4 regions of the Serratia sp. NPDC078593 genome follow, and region 2 is predicted to be linked to each of the others. Evidence: predicted binding sites of a transcription regulator. Region 2 holds the regulator's gene; each other region holds the start of a gene.

The links. The regulator LexA, encoded in region 2, represses DNA repair genes until DNA is damaged. The targets are predictions, from matches to a motif close to TNCTGTATGTACATACAGNA.
Region 1: a site for LexA is predicted at 1,887-1,906, ahead of dinB (DNA polymerase IV). Genes of this name have one in related genera too.
Region 3: a site for LexA is predicted at 1,433-1,452, ahead of sulA (SOS-induced cell division inhibitor SulA). Genes of this name have one in related genera too.
Region 4: a site for LexA is predicted at 2,224-2,243, ahead of uvrB (excinuclease ABC subunit UvrB). Genes of this name have one in related genera too.

What each region holds. Positions count from the first base shown of each region.
Region 1 is NZ_JBNNGK010000019.1:52,170-55,468, reverse strand. It holds gene pepD (beta-Ala-His dipeptidase) at 1-779, shown strand, start outside; gene dinB (DNA polymerase IV) at 808-1,872, opposite strand; gene ACQKDS_RS17500 (glycerophosphodiester phosphodiesterase family protein) at 2,061-2,957, shown strand; gene nqrM ((Na+)-NQR maturation NqrM) at 3,145-3,299, opposite strand, start outside.
Region 2 is NZ_JBNNGK010000022.1:4,898-8,196, forward strand. It holds gene dinF (MATE family efflux transporter DinF) at 287-1,633, opposite strand; gene lexA (transcriptional repressor LexA) at 1,776-2,384, opposite strand; gene ACQKDS_RS18175 (diacylglycerol kinase) at 2,507-2,875, opposite strand; gene plsB (glycerol-3-phosphate 1-O-acyltransferase PlsB) at 3,004-3,299, shown strand, end outside.
Region 3 is NZ_JBNNGK010000020.1:51,234-54,532, reverse strand. It holds gene yccS (YccS family putative transporter) at 1-587, shown strand, start outside; gene ACQKDS_RS17835 (TfoX/Sxy family protein) at 588-1,241, opposite strand; gene sulA (SOS-induced cell division inhibitor SulA) at 1,473-1,979, shown strand; gene ompA (porin OmpA) at 2,340-3,299, shown strand, end outside.
Region 4 is NZ_JBNNGK010000002.1:237,496-240,794, reverse strand. It holds gene uvrB (excinuclease ABC subunit UvrB) at 78-2,090, opposite strand; gene ACQKDS_RS03220 (hypothetical protein) at 2,815-3,135, shown strand; gene ACQKDS_RS03215 (ATP-binding cassette domain-containing protein) at 3,275-3,299, shown strand, end outside.

The DNA of each region.
Region 1 (3,299 bases), on a different contig from region 2:
ACAAATTGCTGGCGCGCTTCTTGTTTGATCATGCACCACAGCTCAATCTGCGCCTGCTGGAACTGAACGGCGGTACGTTGCGTAACGCAATCCCGCGTGAAGCCTTTGCTACCGTCGCAGTGCCTGCCGATCAAGCCGACGCGCTGAAAGCGCTGAGCCAAGCCTTCCTCACTACGCTGCAAAATGAGCTGTCAGCCAAAGAGAAGAACATTACCGTGCTGTTGGAACCGGCCAGCAGTTCACTGCAGGCGATGACGGCCGACAGCCAGCAACGTTTTCTGGCCTTGATGAACGGCACTCCCAACGGTGTGATCCGCATGAGTGATGCGGTGAAAGGCGTGGTGGAAACGTCCCTTAACCTTGGCGTCGTCACCACTGGCGAAAACGAAGCAGAAATCATCTGCCTGATCCGCTCGCTGATCGACAGCGGCAAGGATTATGTCGTTGCGATGCTGACCGCCTTGGGCCAATTGGCTGGCGCGCATATTGCGGCAAAAGGGAGTTACCCTGGCTGGCAGCCAGACGCGAACTCACCGGTGATGCATCTGGTGCGTGAGCTGTATCAAACGCTGTTCAACAAGACGCCAAACATTATGGTGATCCACGCCGGTCTGGAATGCGGCCTGTTCAAGAAGCCTTACCCGAATATGGATATGGTTTCTATTGGGCCAACCATCACCGGCCCACACTCGCCAGATGAGCAGGTGCATATTGAAAGCGTTGGCCTGTACTGGCAATTGCTGACCGAATTGCTGAAAGCGATTCCTGAGCGCGGTTAATCGCTTCTGGGCCAGCCTCATCTGGCCCTTACACATCCCACGGCAGCAATAGCTGCCGTTCTAATTGCGGATCGAGCAACGTCACATGTAACCCAACCAAACGCACTCCACGCCCCTCGCGCCGTTGTTGCCACACCTGCCTAGCCACATCCAGTAAGTCATCCTTATGCAGCACCGGCCAGACATGTTCTTGGGTGGTCTGTTGGAAATCTTGAAACTTCAATTTCACCCCCTGCCTGGCGATGTGTAAATCTGGCTTCACTTTACGTAAGCGCATTTCCAGTTCGGGATACAGCTTCTCGACAATCAATTGTTCACAATCTTGCCAATCATGAATATCTTCTGCCAGCGTCCGTTCTACCCCCACCGACTTACGCAGCCGAACGGGAGAAACCTCGCGCTCATCGATGCCTTGGCAGCGTTCCCACAGCACACGGCCAAATTTGCCAAAACGCTTTAACAACGCGGAGAGATCGTAGTGTTGTACATCCGCACAGGTGCGCAACCCGACCTCTTCTAACCGTTTAGCCGTGACTTTGCCTACGCCGGGAATCTTACTGAGCGGCAACTGTTGCAAAAATGCCGGTACTTGCCCGGGAGTAATCACATATTGGCCGTTGGGCTTATTAAGCTCAGAAGCAATCTTGGCGAGGAATTTTATCGGGGCGATACCGGCCGAAGCCGTGAGCTGCAACTCATCAGAAATGGTCTGCCGGATCTGTTCAGCCATTAACGTTGCCGAGCCGTTACAGTGTGGGCTATCGGTCACATCCAGATACGCTTCATCTAATGAAAGCGGCTCAATTAACGCGGTGTAACGGGCAAATATTTCGCGAATATGCAGCGAAACCTCTTTATACGCCGCCATACGGCCGGGCAACAGGGTTAAATGAGGGCAAAGTTTTAACGCCATCGCCGTCGACATCGCGCTGTGCACGCCATAACGCCGCGCCGGATAATTGGCGGTGCTGATCACTCCACGCCGATCGGCACTGCCGCCTATCGCCAAGGGAATATCGCACAGGCTGGGATTGTCGCGCATTTCCACTGCGGCAAAGAAACAGTCCATATCGACATGAATGATTTTACGCATCGCGCCTCCAATAACACTGTATAAGTATACAGCCAAAATAGTAAAGCTCAAGTCTGCCAAGCGCGAGCGTCATCATTACCGCAGCATAATTTTGCGGCTGTTAAAAAAGCTTCATTTTTCAAGCGTATGATTCCTGCACAAGATGCCCCGCCAACGTAACATTGACTTGACGTCCACAAAGGTAGGTTATGATCACATTTGCCCGTAGTTTGTTCGTTATGGCATTAGCACTACTTTGCCCACTCGTTAATGCAGCCGACCACGGCGCCCCGGCGATCGTCGCCCATCGCGCTGGCACCGCCGATGCACCGGAAAATACGCTGGTCGCGATTAATAACGCGCTAAAAAATGGCGCAGATGCTATTTGGATCACCTTGCAACAATCCAAAGACGGCGTAATCGTGCTGTATCGCCCTGCCGATTTGCACTCACTGACCGACAAAACCGGCGCGGTGTCTCTCTATACTGCCGATGAGCTGGCCAACATCGATGCCGGTTGGGCTTACGGTAAACAGCAAGGACATCCGTTTCGCGGCCAAGGAATAGGGATTCCACGGTTACGTACCGTCTTAGAGCGCTTCCCCAATGTGCCGTTTTATTTGGATATAAAATCGCCAGATGCCGATCCCGCGCGGTTTGCCCACGCGTTGCTAGCCACATTAAAGCAAACCGACAGCCTCAAGCGCACACGGGTGTATTCCACCGACGCCCGTTATCTGAATGCGTTACCCAAAGCGATCAATCGTTTTGAGTCGCGGGATACCACCCGCACGCTATTAGCCAACATCACGATGGCGCATCAATGCGATATAGCGGCAAGCGGTCACTCACCGCGCTGGTATGGGCTCGAGCGTGCGCGCGATGTAGAAGTTGTAGAAAAGTACACGCTGGGCGAAGGCCGTTCAAAGGCAAAACTGGTCTGGGATAAAGAATCGATCGATTGCTTCCGCTCCAAAGGGCGCACCCACATTATTTTATTTGGTATTAATACGGCAGAAGATTATCAGCAGGCACTGGCACTCGGCGTCGACGGTGTCATGGTCGATTCACCGCTGATGGCACAGCAATTTCGTACTGCGAGGTAATAATGCGGGGTAATGGCGCTGCACGCAGCGCCTCAGACCGTAGACAAAGCCTGTTATTAGGGGGAGCATGGCGATGGGGTCGTCGTGGCGTAAGCCACCGGAGTGCCCCTCGTTATGCTAGACCCGGGTATCTCGAACTATCAGACCACGTTGTCATCACTTCTGGCGCTGCACGCAGCGCCTTAATTTACAAAATACGGTGTTTTTCTAATTGCTCACGGCGTAATGCTTCTTTCGCCATGCGCTTTTTACGTGCATCGCACGGTTCAGGGCAATCACACACTTTATCCATGCCCAATGCGGTGATACCGCCGCAGCTCCCTTGCAAGCTTTTGCGTTTAA
Region 2 (3,299 bases):
GAGTAAGCTCATCGGGATTTATTTCCTTGCCACCTTCCTGCAACGCGAATTATTTAGGGTATAGGTAAATCAGGCTGGGCTTTAGGTCGATAAAATATCGAGGTCGATTAAACCTCATCCTAAAAGATTAATCATCAGCTCAATCTGCCAGCCACATCAATAATTATAGTCGGTAATAGTGATTAGGCAGGTAAAAACCAGCAGGATAATTCTTAAAACAACAAAAACACCGACACAACAACAAATAGCGCTAGCTCAGCCACGCTCTTTTGCCATGACAACAGATTTATTCAACCTTGGAACGTGCAAACCAACTGCCCTGTACGTTATGCCGATGCCAAATCCACCCCAGAGACAGTCCACGCAAGCTCAGGAATACCGCCAGCGCTAACCATAATCCGTGGTTACCTAACCACGGAACGGTAAACAGCGTCAGGCCATATCCTGCGGCGGCAACCGCCATGCTGTTGCGCATTTCGGCCCCCCGCGTGGCGCCGATAAACATGCCATCTAACAGATAACACCAGACACCCACCACCGGTAGCACCACCTGCCACGGCAGATAGTGGTTCGCCAAGCTGCGTAATTCGGTTAACGAGGTCAATGCAGCAACGATGTGCTGCCCAGCGAAAGCGTAAACCAAGGCAAATCCCAACGCCACCAGGCAGGCTTGCCGACACGCAGCATGCCAAACGCGCTTTAACTGGCGATCGTCACGCGCCCCATAGGCATGCCCCGAATGCGCCTCAACCGCATAAGCAAACCCATCTAATGCGTAAGCGGTAAAGGTCAGCAGATTCATCAGCACCGCATTCACCGCCACCACTTCGCTACCTAACCGCGCCGCAAAAATGGTCAGTGAGGCAAAGCACAGTTGCAGCAACAGCGAACGCAGCATAATGTCGCGATTAAGCGCCAGCAAACGGCGTAAATTGCCGCGCCAAGCGTCACGCAGCGTCGTGAGCGAAATACCGCGCATCCGCATCACCCGATAGCTGAGCCCTAAACCAAGCAACAGCGTCGCGTATTCAGCAATGGCGGTGGCCGTCGCCGCCCCCTGCACGTTCCAGCCCAATCCCATCACCAGCCAGATATCCAACACAATATTCAGCAGGTTACCGACAATTAATAAAATCACCGGCGCACGAACGTATTGCACTCCCAATAGCCAGCCGAGCAACACCATGTTCGCCAGAGCAGCGGGGGCACTTAACCAACGAATCTCAAGGAATAAACGCGCCTGCACCTGTACGTCGGGATCGCCACCGACAATGCGCAATGCTAGGTCAATCAACGGATGTCGCAACAGCACAATGGCGAAACCCGCCAACAGCGCCAGCATCAATGGCTGCATGAAGGCACGCGCTAACGCCTGCGGGTTTTTAGCCCCCAGAGCCTGCGCGGCCAGCCCGGTGGTGCTCATGCGTAAAAACAGTAACAACATGAACAAAAAACTGGTCGCCATCGCCCCTACCGCCACGCCGCCCAGATAGTTCGGGCTATCGAGGTGGCCAATCACCGCCGTATCGACCAGCCCTAATAATGGTACGGTGATGTTGGAAAAGATCATCGGCAACGCCAAACGCCATAAGGCTTTATCGGTATCGCTGGTGAAGGTGGCAAGCAGGCGCATAATCTGACAGATTCCGTCCAGACCCTTATCTTTCAAGCTTCAGGTATGTTGGCTGCGCCTTGAAATAAGAGGGTTATAATTTCGATGTAGAAATGACATCGCCCCAGACAATGCTGAGGCGATTAAACGCGGGGGCTACGGTTTAGATCCAGTCGCCGTTGCGTATCACGCCGACGGCCAGACCTTCAATCGTGAAGTTTTGCTGACGCAAATCGACCACAATCGGCTGGAACTCGCTATTTTCTGGCAGTAACTCAACCACGTTCCCGTGCTTTTTCAGACGCTTGACGGTCACTTCGTCTTCGATACGCGCCACCACGACCTGCCCATTACGCACGTCTTGGGTCTTATGCACCGCCAGCAGATCGCCGTCCAGAATGCCGATGTCGCGCATTGACATACCGTTAACCCGCAGCAGGAAATCTGCATTCGGTTTGAACAAGGAAGGATCGACCTTGTAATGGCCTTCAATGTGTTGCTGTGCCAATAACGGTTCACCGGCAGCGACACGGCCAATCAACGGTAAACCGTCTTCGTCTTCCATCAACAGACGGATCCCACGTGAAGCACCGGACACGATCTCGATCACGCCTTTGCGCGCCAGCGCTTTAAGATGTTCTTCAGCAGCATTTGGCGAGCGGAACCCCAGACGCAGTGCGATCTCAGCACGCGTTGGCGGCATGCCCGTCTGCGAAATATGATCGCGAATCAGATCATAGACCTCTTGCTGTCTGGTTGTTAATGCTTTCATTCCGCCCCCTGTTTGTTTATACAGTCTTGCTGTGAGTATATACAGGTGAACACAGATTGGGAACCGGAGAATGAATAAAAATCAGGGATTAGCGTAGCGCTTCGCAACATTAATGCCAGGCATTATGCAAGGTGCTGCCACACGACGCTCACCCACACGAACAGTGCCAGTACGATAGTCAGTGACACCGCCGCCGAGCCCATATCCTTGGCACGGCCTGAAAGCTCATGGTGCTCAGTGCCAACGCGATCGACGACCGCTTCAATCGCACTATTGAGCACTTCCACAATCATCACCAACACCACCGAACCAATCAATAAAATCCGCGCGATCGCCCCCACATCCAGCCACGCCGCCAGTAGGATTGCCAATACCGCCGCCACCAGTTCTTGGCGGAACGCCGCTTCATGTTGCCAGGCGGCGGTTAAACCTTTATATGAATAGCCAAACGCTTTGATAATGCGGGTCAAACCGGTTGCTTGATTTGCCATGTTGCACGGAGCCTTTTATAAGTGATGAGTCATCATTTTAACCGCTCTGGTTTTTTTAACACCACAGATCTGTTTCGCGGTTTCTGGTATGCTTGCGGCGCATTGCTAACAAGAGGCTTCACGTTGTTATGTCAGGTTGGCGTAAAATTTACTATAAACTATTGAATTTACCATTAAAATTATTGGTAAGAAGTAAGGTTATCCCGTCAGATCCGGTCACGGAATTAGGGTTAGATCCCTCACGTCCGATTCTGTACGTTTTACCTTATAACTCCAAGGCAGACTTACTGACGCTGCGCACTCAGTGCCTGGCGCAGGATCTGCCCGATCCCCTTATTCCGCTGGAGATCGACGGCGCCGTGCTGCCAAGCTACGTGTTTATTCACGATGGCCCACGCGTATTCCGTTACTACACGCCGAAACA
Region 3 (3,299 bases), on a different contig from region 2:
CATTGTTAGGTTGTGCCATTGCCTGGGCCGCAGTGACATTTATCTGGCCGGACTGGCAGTTTCGCCAGCTCCCTTCCATTGTAAGCAAGACCTTAAACGCAGATTGCCGTTATCTGGATGCCATATTAATCCAATACCATCAAGGCAAAGACAATAGCTTGCCTTACCGCATCGCACGTCGTGATGCGCATAACTGCGATGCCGAATTAGCCTCTGTCATCTCGAATATGTCGGCCGATCCCAAAGCGGATAAAGCTGCCCAGGAAGCGGCCTTTCGGCTACTTTGTCTCAATCACACATTGCTAAGTTATATTTCTGCATTAGGCGCTCATCGCGAGCAACTCACCAATACCGAAGTGCTCGATCTGCTGAACGATGCTGTTTGCTATGTCGATGGCGCACTGCATCACGAATTGCACGACAGCGAACGCATCACTGCTGCGTTGGAAACACTTTCTACGCGAATTAATCAGTTGACGCCGGAACCCGAAAGCAAAGAACAACTGGTGTTGCAGCAAATAGGATTGGTCATTGAGTTATTACCTGAATTGACGGCACTCAATACGCTCATTGGTCAATCACACTGATTATTCAGCACTGCTATAACGATAAGGCGGAGGGCTCTCCGCCGCAGCCTGCGGAATGACCTCATCGAACCAGTTGATCAGCTCCCCCCGTAACTCCTTGGGCAAGGCGGCATGATGATAACCTGCCAATGCACCCGCCAAAGACAACAACACTTTATGCCCGAGATTTTTTTGTTGGTAGAAAAGCTTTAAGAATGAACGTCTGGGTCCTTGCAAACGAAGGTCGTACACACCGCAAATACCGACACGCCAAAGTAAGCGTTCCATGGCAGCATCAATATTCGGCAAATTCTTCAATCTTTCATCGCTGTTCTTTTTCACCTGCGCTTCTTTGTTCGCTTCGCGCATTGCCTGCCAAGCAAGACAAACCAGTTCGTTGCGATCTCGCCATAAGTCATCATCAACCCAGTAATAACGCATGACAATCGGCGCACCACGTTTTGAATAAATCATATTCGCCATCCCGCGAGCACGAAACTCGGACTCGATGCGATGAGTCGCTCGCAGATACATTTCGCCTTCGGTGACAACGGCAAACATAACGCCATCGGCCAAAAGGCCGTAGCCACCAAACTGTGAACGGGTAGTAATCCGACCTAAAGCAGAAAAACAGGCTTTAGCCTGCGCGACTCTTGCGAGTGTTATCCTTTTCATAAGCCTCTCCATTGGTAATTTGCTAGGGATTTATTTCTTACATCAATGAAATAAAACTAAGTGGAACAATTAATTAGAAAAATACGCATTAAGCACTTACCTGCCAATCACAAAATCTTCTAGCTTAAAAAATGATCGTAAATCTGCGAGACGTTACGAAAAATTGAGTTGATCTTCTGTTATGTCGCATGTACTGTATATACATACAGTGCATCTACAGGCGGGATACTTATGCGTACTCAATCACTCTGCAAACCTCATTTTAGCCACACGCCGTTGGCGATGAATAATTCTGCGGGGGCATTCGGCTCTCACGAAGAAAAAGGTCTTATCAGTGAACTTGTTTACAATGAGCATCAACCCGCCATTGCCCAGCTGTTGGTTCCGTTGCTACAACAATTGGGTATGCAGTCACGTTGGCTTTTGTGGTTAACCCCGCAGCAAAAACTCAGCAAACTGTGGCTGCAGCAATCGGGTTTACCGCTCGAAAAAGTGGTCCAGCTGAGCCAAATCACACCGCAGAATACGGTAGAGGCAATGGAAAAAGCGTTATTGACAGGGAATTACAGCGTGGTTTTAGGGTGGCTACCTGACCTAACAGACGATGATCGGCTAAAATTACGTCGTGCAGCTGAATTAGGTAACGCCTATGGATTTATTATGCGCCCACAACGTGACATAAACCCGAGCAAGGGACAGTGTTCGACGTTAAAAATTCACTCTTCTTTGTATCATTGAGTAAATTTAGGACTTTTCCCATCATTTTTTCTTCCCGATGACGGAACCTTCATGGGATCAGGTAGAAAACGAGCACGGATGCGGCTTGGCGCGACATTTCACACCCAAGAAAGCTTAAAAAATAAGCTAAGAGTGTTAGCAAATATGTACAATTCTACGTTTTTTTTTAGAGGTTTATCACATCACACTTGTAACTTTCGCACCACGTTGTAGACTTTACATCGCCAAGGTTGCTCTATAACGCCAGAAAAACTGGCAGAGTAACAAACGAGGGCATAAACCTTGGCGAAGGAATTTAACCAAGGGCTTAAAAATTAGCTTTAAAGCTCATTGCCTATTTGGATGATAACGAGGCGCAAAATGAAAAAGACAGCTATCGCATTAGCAGTGGCACTGGCTGGTTTCGCTACCGTAGCGCAAGCCGCCCCAAAAGATAACACCTGGTACACCGGTGCGAAACTGGGCTGGTCCCAGTATCATGACGTAGGCTTCTACGGCAACGGTTACGAACATGGTATCGGCAATGGCCCTACCCATGAAAGTCAACTGGGTGCTGGTGCGTTCTTGGGTTACCAAGCGAACCAATACCTGGGCTTCGAGCTGGGCTATGACTGGCTTGGCCGTATGCCTTACAAAGGCAACGTGAACAACGGTGCTTTCAAAGCACAGGGCGTTCAACTGGCAGCTAAACTGAGCTACCCAATTGCTGACGATCTGGACATCTACACCCGTCTGGGTGGTATGGTATGGCGTGCAGACTCTAAAGCTAACTACGGTGCTACTGGCGAGCGTCTGAGCAACCACGACACCGGCGTTTCTCCGCTGGCTGCTGTTGGTGTTGAATACGCACTGACCAAAAACTGGGCTACCCGCTTGGATTACCAATTCGTTAGCAACATCGGCGATGCAGGTACCGTTGGCGCGCGTCCAGACAACACCATGTTGAGCCTGGGTGTTTCTTACCGTTTCGGTCAGGATGATGTTGTTGTTGCTCCAGCTCCAGCACCAGCTCCAGTTGTTGAAACCAAGCGTTTCACTCTGAAGTCTGACGTTCTGTTCAACTTCGGTAAAGCATCTCTGAAATCCGAAGGCCAGCAGGCTCTGGATCAGCTGTACACCCAACTGAGCTCTATGGATCCTAAAGACGGTTCTGTCGTGGTTCTGGGCTACACTGACCTGGTAGGTTCAGAAGCTTCTAACCAGAAACTGTCTGAAAGCCGCGCTCACAGCGTCGTTGATTACCTGGTATCTAAGGGTATCCCAGCAGACAAAATCTCTGCACGTGGTATGGGTGAAGCTAACCCAGTTACCGACAACTGC
Region 4 (3,299 bases), on a different contig from region 2:
CTCATCATGCAATTTGGCCGCACACCATACGGGGGCAGCAAGGATGTTGTCAATTGACTGCGCGGCTGGCGTCTGGCTCACGATAACGCAATGAATTGCTCACGCAACTGATGAATTTCATCACGCAGCGCCGCGGCCTGTTCAAACTCCAGATTCTGCGCATGGGTATACATTTGTGCCTCCAGCTCGCGAATCTTTTGATCCACCGCTTTAGGCGTCAGATTCTGATACTGCGCCGCGCTTTCTGTCGCCTTGCCCTTACCTTTGCCCTTACCACGCGTTGAAGGTTGACCCAATTGCAAAATATCCGCAATTTTCTTGTTCAATCCCTTCGGCACAATGCCGTTTTCTTGGTTAAAGGCCTGCTGTTTGGCGCGACGACGTTCGGTTTCGCCGATCGCTTTCGCCATCGAATCGGTAATTCTGTCACCATACAGAATCGCTTTACCGTTCAGGTTACGTGCCGCACGGCCAATAGTCTGAATCAGTGAGCGTTCTGAACGCAGGAAGCCCTCTTTATCGGCGTCTAAAATCGCGACTAACGATACCTCCGGCATGTCCAACCCTTCACGCAATAGGTTGATGCCCACCAATACGTCAAACTCGCCCAAACGCAAATCACGAATGATTTCGACACGTTCAACGGTATCAATATCCGAGTGCAAATAACGCACCCGCTCGCCGTGCTCTTCGAGATACTCGGTGAGATCTTCCGCCATACGTTTGGTCAGTGTCGTCACCAATACGCGTTCGTTGATCGCGACGCGCTTGCGGATCTCCGACAGCAGATCGTCAACCTGCGTCGCCACTGGGCGCACTTCCACTTCGGGATCCAACAGCCCCGTCGGCCGCACCACCTGATCGATGATATCGCCCCCGGATTTTTCCAGTTCATATTTGCCCGGCGTGGCGGAGACATAGATGGTTTGCGGCGCCAGCGCTTCAAACTCCTCAAAACGCATCGGGCGGTTGTCCAGCGCAGAAGGCAAGCGGAACCCATACTCCACCAGCGTTTCTTTACGCGATCGGTCGCCTTTGTACATGCCACCAATCTGCGGAATGGTCACGTGCGATTCGTCCACCACCAGTAAACCATCGGCGGGCAGATAATCGAACAGGGTCGGTGGCGGCTCACCCGGGCCACGGCCAGAAAGATAACGTGAATAGTTTTCAATCCCTGAGCAATAGCCCAATTCATTCATCATTTCGAGATCAAACTGCGTACGCTGCGTCAAACGCTGTTCTTCCAGTAATTTATTATTCGCTAGCAACACGTTACGGCGATCGGCCAGATCGACCTTGATCTCTTCCATCGCTTGCAGGATGCGCTCCCGCGGTGTGACATAGTGCGATTTCGGATAAATGGTAAAGCGCTGTACGACCTGTTCAACCTGACCTGTGAGCGGATCAAACAACGACAAACGCTCGACCTCTTCGTCAAACAGTTCAACCCGCAGTGCCAATTCGTCTGATTCCGCCGGGAAGATGTCGATCACCTCCCCACGAACCCGGAACGTCGCGCGTTGGAACGCCTGATCGTTGCGCGTATACTGCAGCTCCGCCAATCGGCGCAGGATCGCACGCTGATCGATGATCATACCTTTGGTGAGATGCAACATCATCTTCAGGTACAGATCCGGATCGCCCAGGCCATAGATCGCCGAAACAGAGGCGACCACCACCACATCACGCCGTTCCAATAGCGCTTTGGTAGCCGACAGGCGCATTTGTTCAATATGCTCATTCACTGAGGAATCTTTCTCGATAAAGGTGTCTGAGCTCGGTACGTAGGCTTCTGGCTGATAGTAATCGTAATAAGAGACAAAATATTCTACCGCATTATCCGGGAAGAATTCTTTCATCTCACCGTACAGCTGCGCCGCCAGCGTCTTGTTCGGTGCCAACACCATAGTCGGCCGGTTTAGATCGGCGATAACGTTAGCGACGGTAAATGTTTTACCCGACCCCGTTACGCCCAATAGCGTCTGGTGCGCCAGGCCGTTTTCCAGGCCGTCTTCCAGCTTACGTATCGCTTCCGGCTGATCGCCAGCCGGTTTGAAATCGGAATGCAGTTTAAAAAGTTTACTCATATACCCTTCATCTTTTTCGTCGCCGCATTGTTCCCTGCGGCCGATCCCTATTCAAACGGTTAGCGATGCTGATGCCCACTGAGTACGGCCTCTAAGTATGGGAAGCCGTCATGATTTTCGCCACTGCGTATGATACTGGATATAAAACCAGCTTCAAGCGTATTCGTTGCTTTATTGCGCGGTGAAATATTGCCGCTGCACCGTAAGCGTTACAATACCGTGACAATTTTATTGTCAATAACCGTTTTATCCCCAGATTCTGTCACGAATTAACTTTTCGATAGCAGCATGATGAAAAACCGCGCGGAGAAGATCTTTCATCGCAATGACATATTGATTTTAACTAACTTACTGAAATTAAACAAAATTAATAAAAAGACGAGAATCCGGACAATGCGCAGACAACCCGCGTCCGCTCTCGCTTTAGAGCGCTTTTCTAAATCTAATGCACAAGGTTATCCACAGGAATAGTGGATAACTCTCACCGCCCCGCCAACCACGGGAGTTGCAGAAAAATCACTTTTTCCCTGTTAATTGCTCCGGGTTAGCTTTTTTAGTTATTTTTTTACACTTTTATGGCGGTAGTTATGCCGATAAAGACTAAAAAGCCCCCTTGCCAAATTAAGAATTATCCAAGGTTTTGTTGTGACTCAGCAATCTTCAATAATTAGCCGCTAAGGCTTGCACCATCCCGCCGTTTTGTGGCACTGGAAAAGTGCAAAAAATGTCCGGGTTAACTTTTGACGATATTTCACCCATGACCTCTGAGCCTGTCACCCTGCGCTTTCCGCTTAACATCGCCATAATAAACCTGCCCAATAGCCAGTCCATAAAAGTTGGCCTGAGAGTTGCAACATGCCCTAGCAAGCAAAGTACAGACAGATTCAAGATCGGCAAGAAACAACAGAATTATCTGTTGGCGCTTTCGCGCCCATCGCCGATGAAAAACAGGCTTCAGCCTCAGAAAGACGTGATAAGGACAACATTCAGCCACAAAGCATCATTTTTGACGGTAGATTGTCTGTTTAGCCCAAATCCGCCCTGATGTTATAGAAAGCGAGAAACGGCATTTTATTCTGGACGTTAACGCACTCGGGAAAGAAATCGCTAACCGCGAGGGAAGGAAAAAAGTACGGAAGCACAGGGTCGATGAGTGATAAACCGGTCTTTGAGGAGAATGCCGAATGTTAATCCTACGTTCAGTCAATC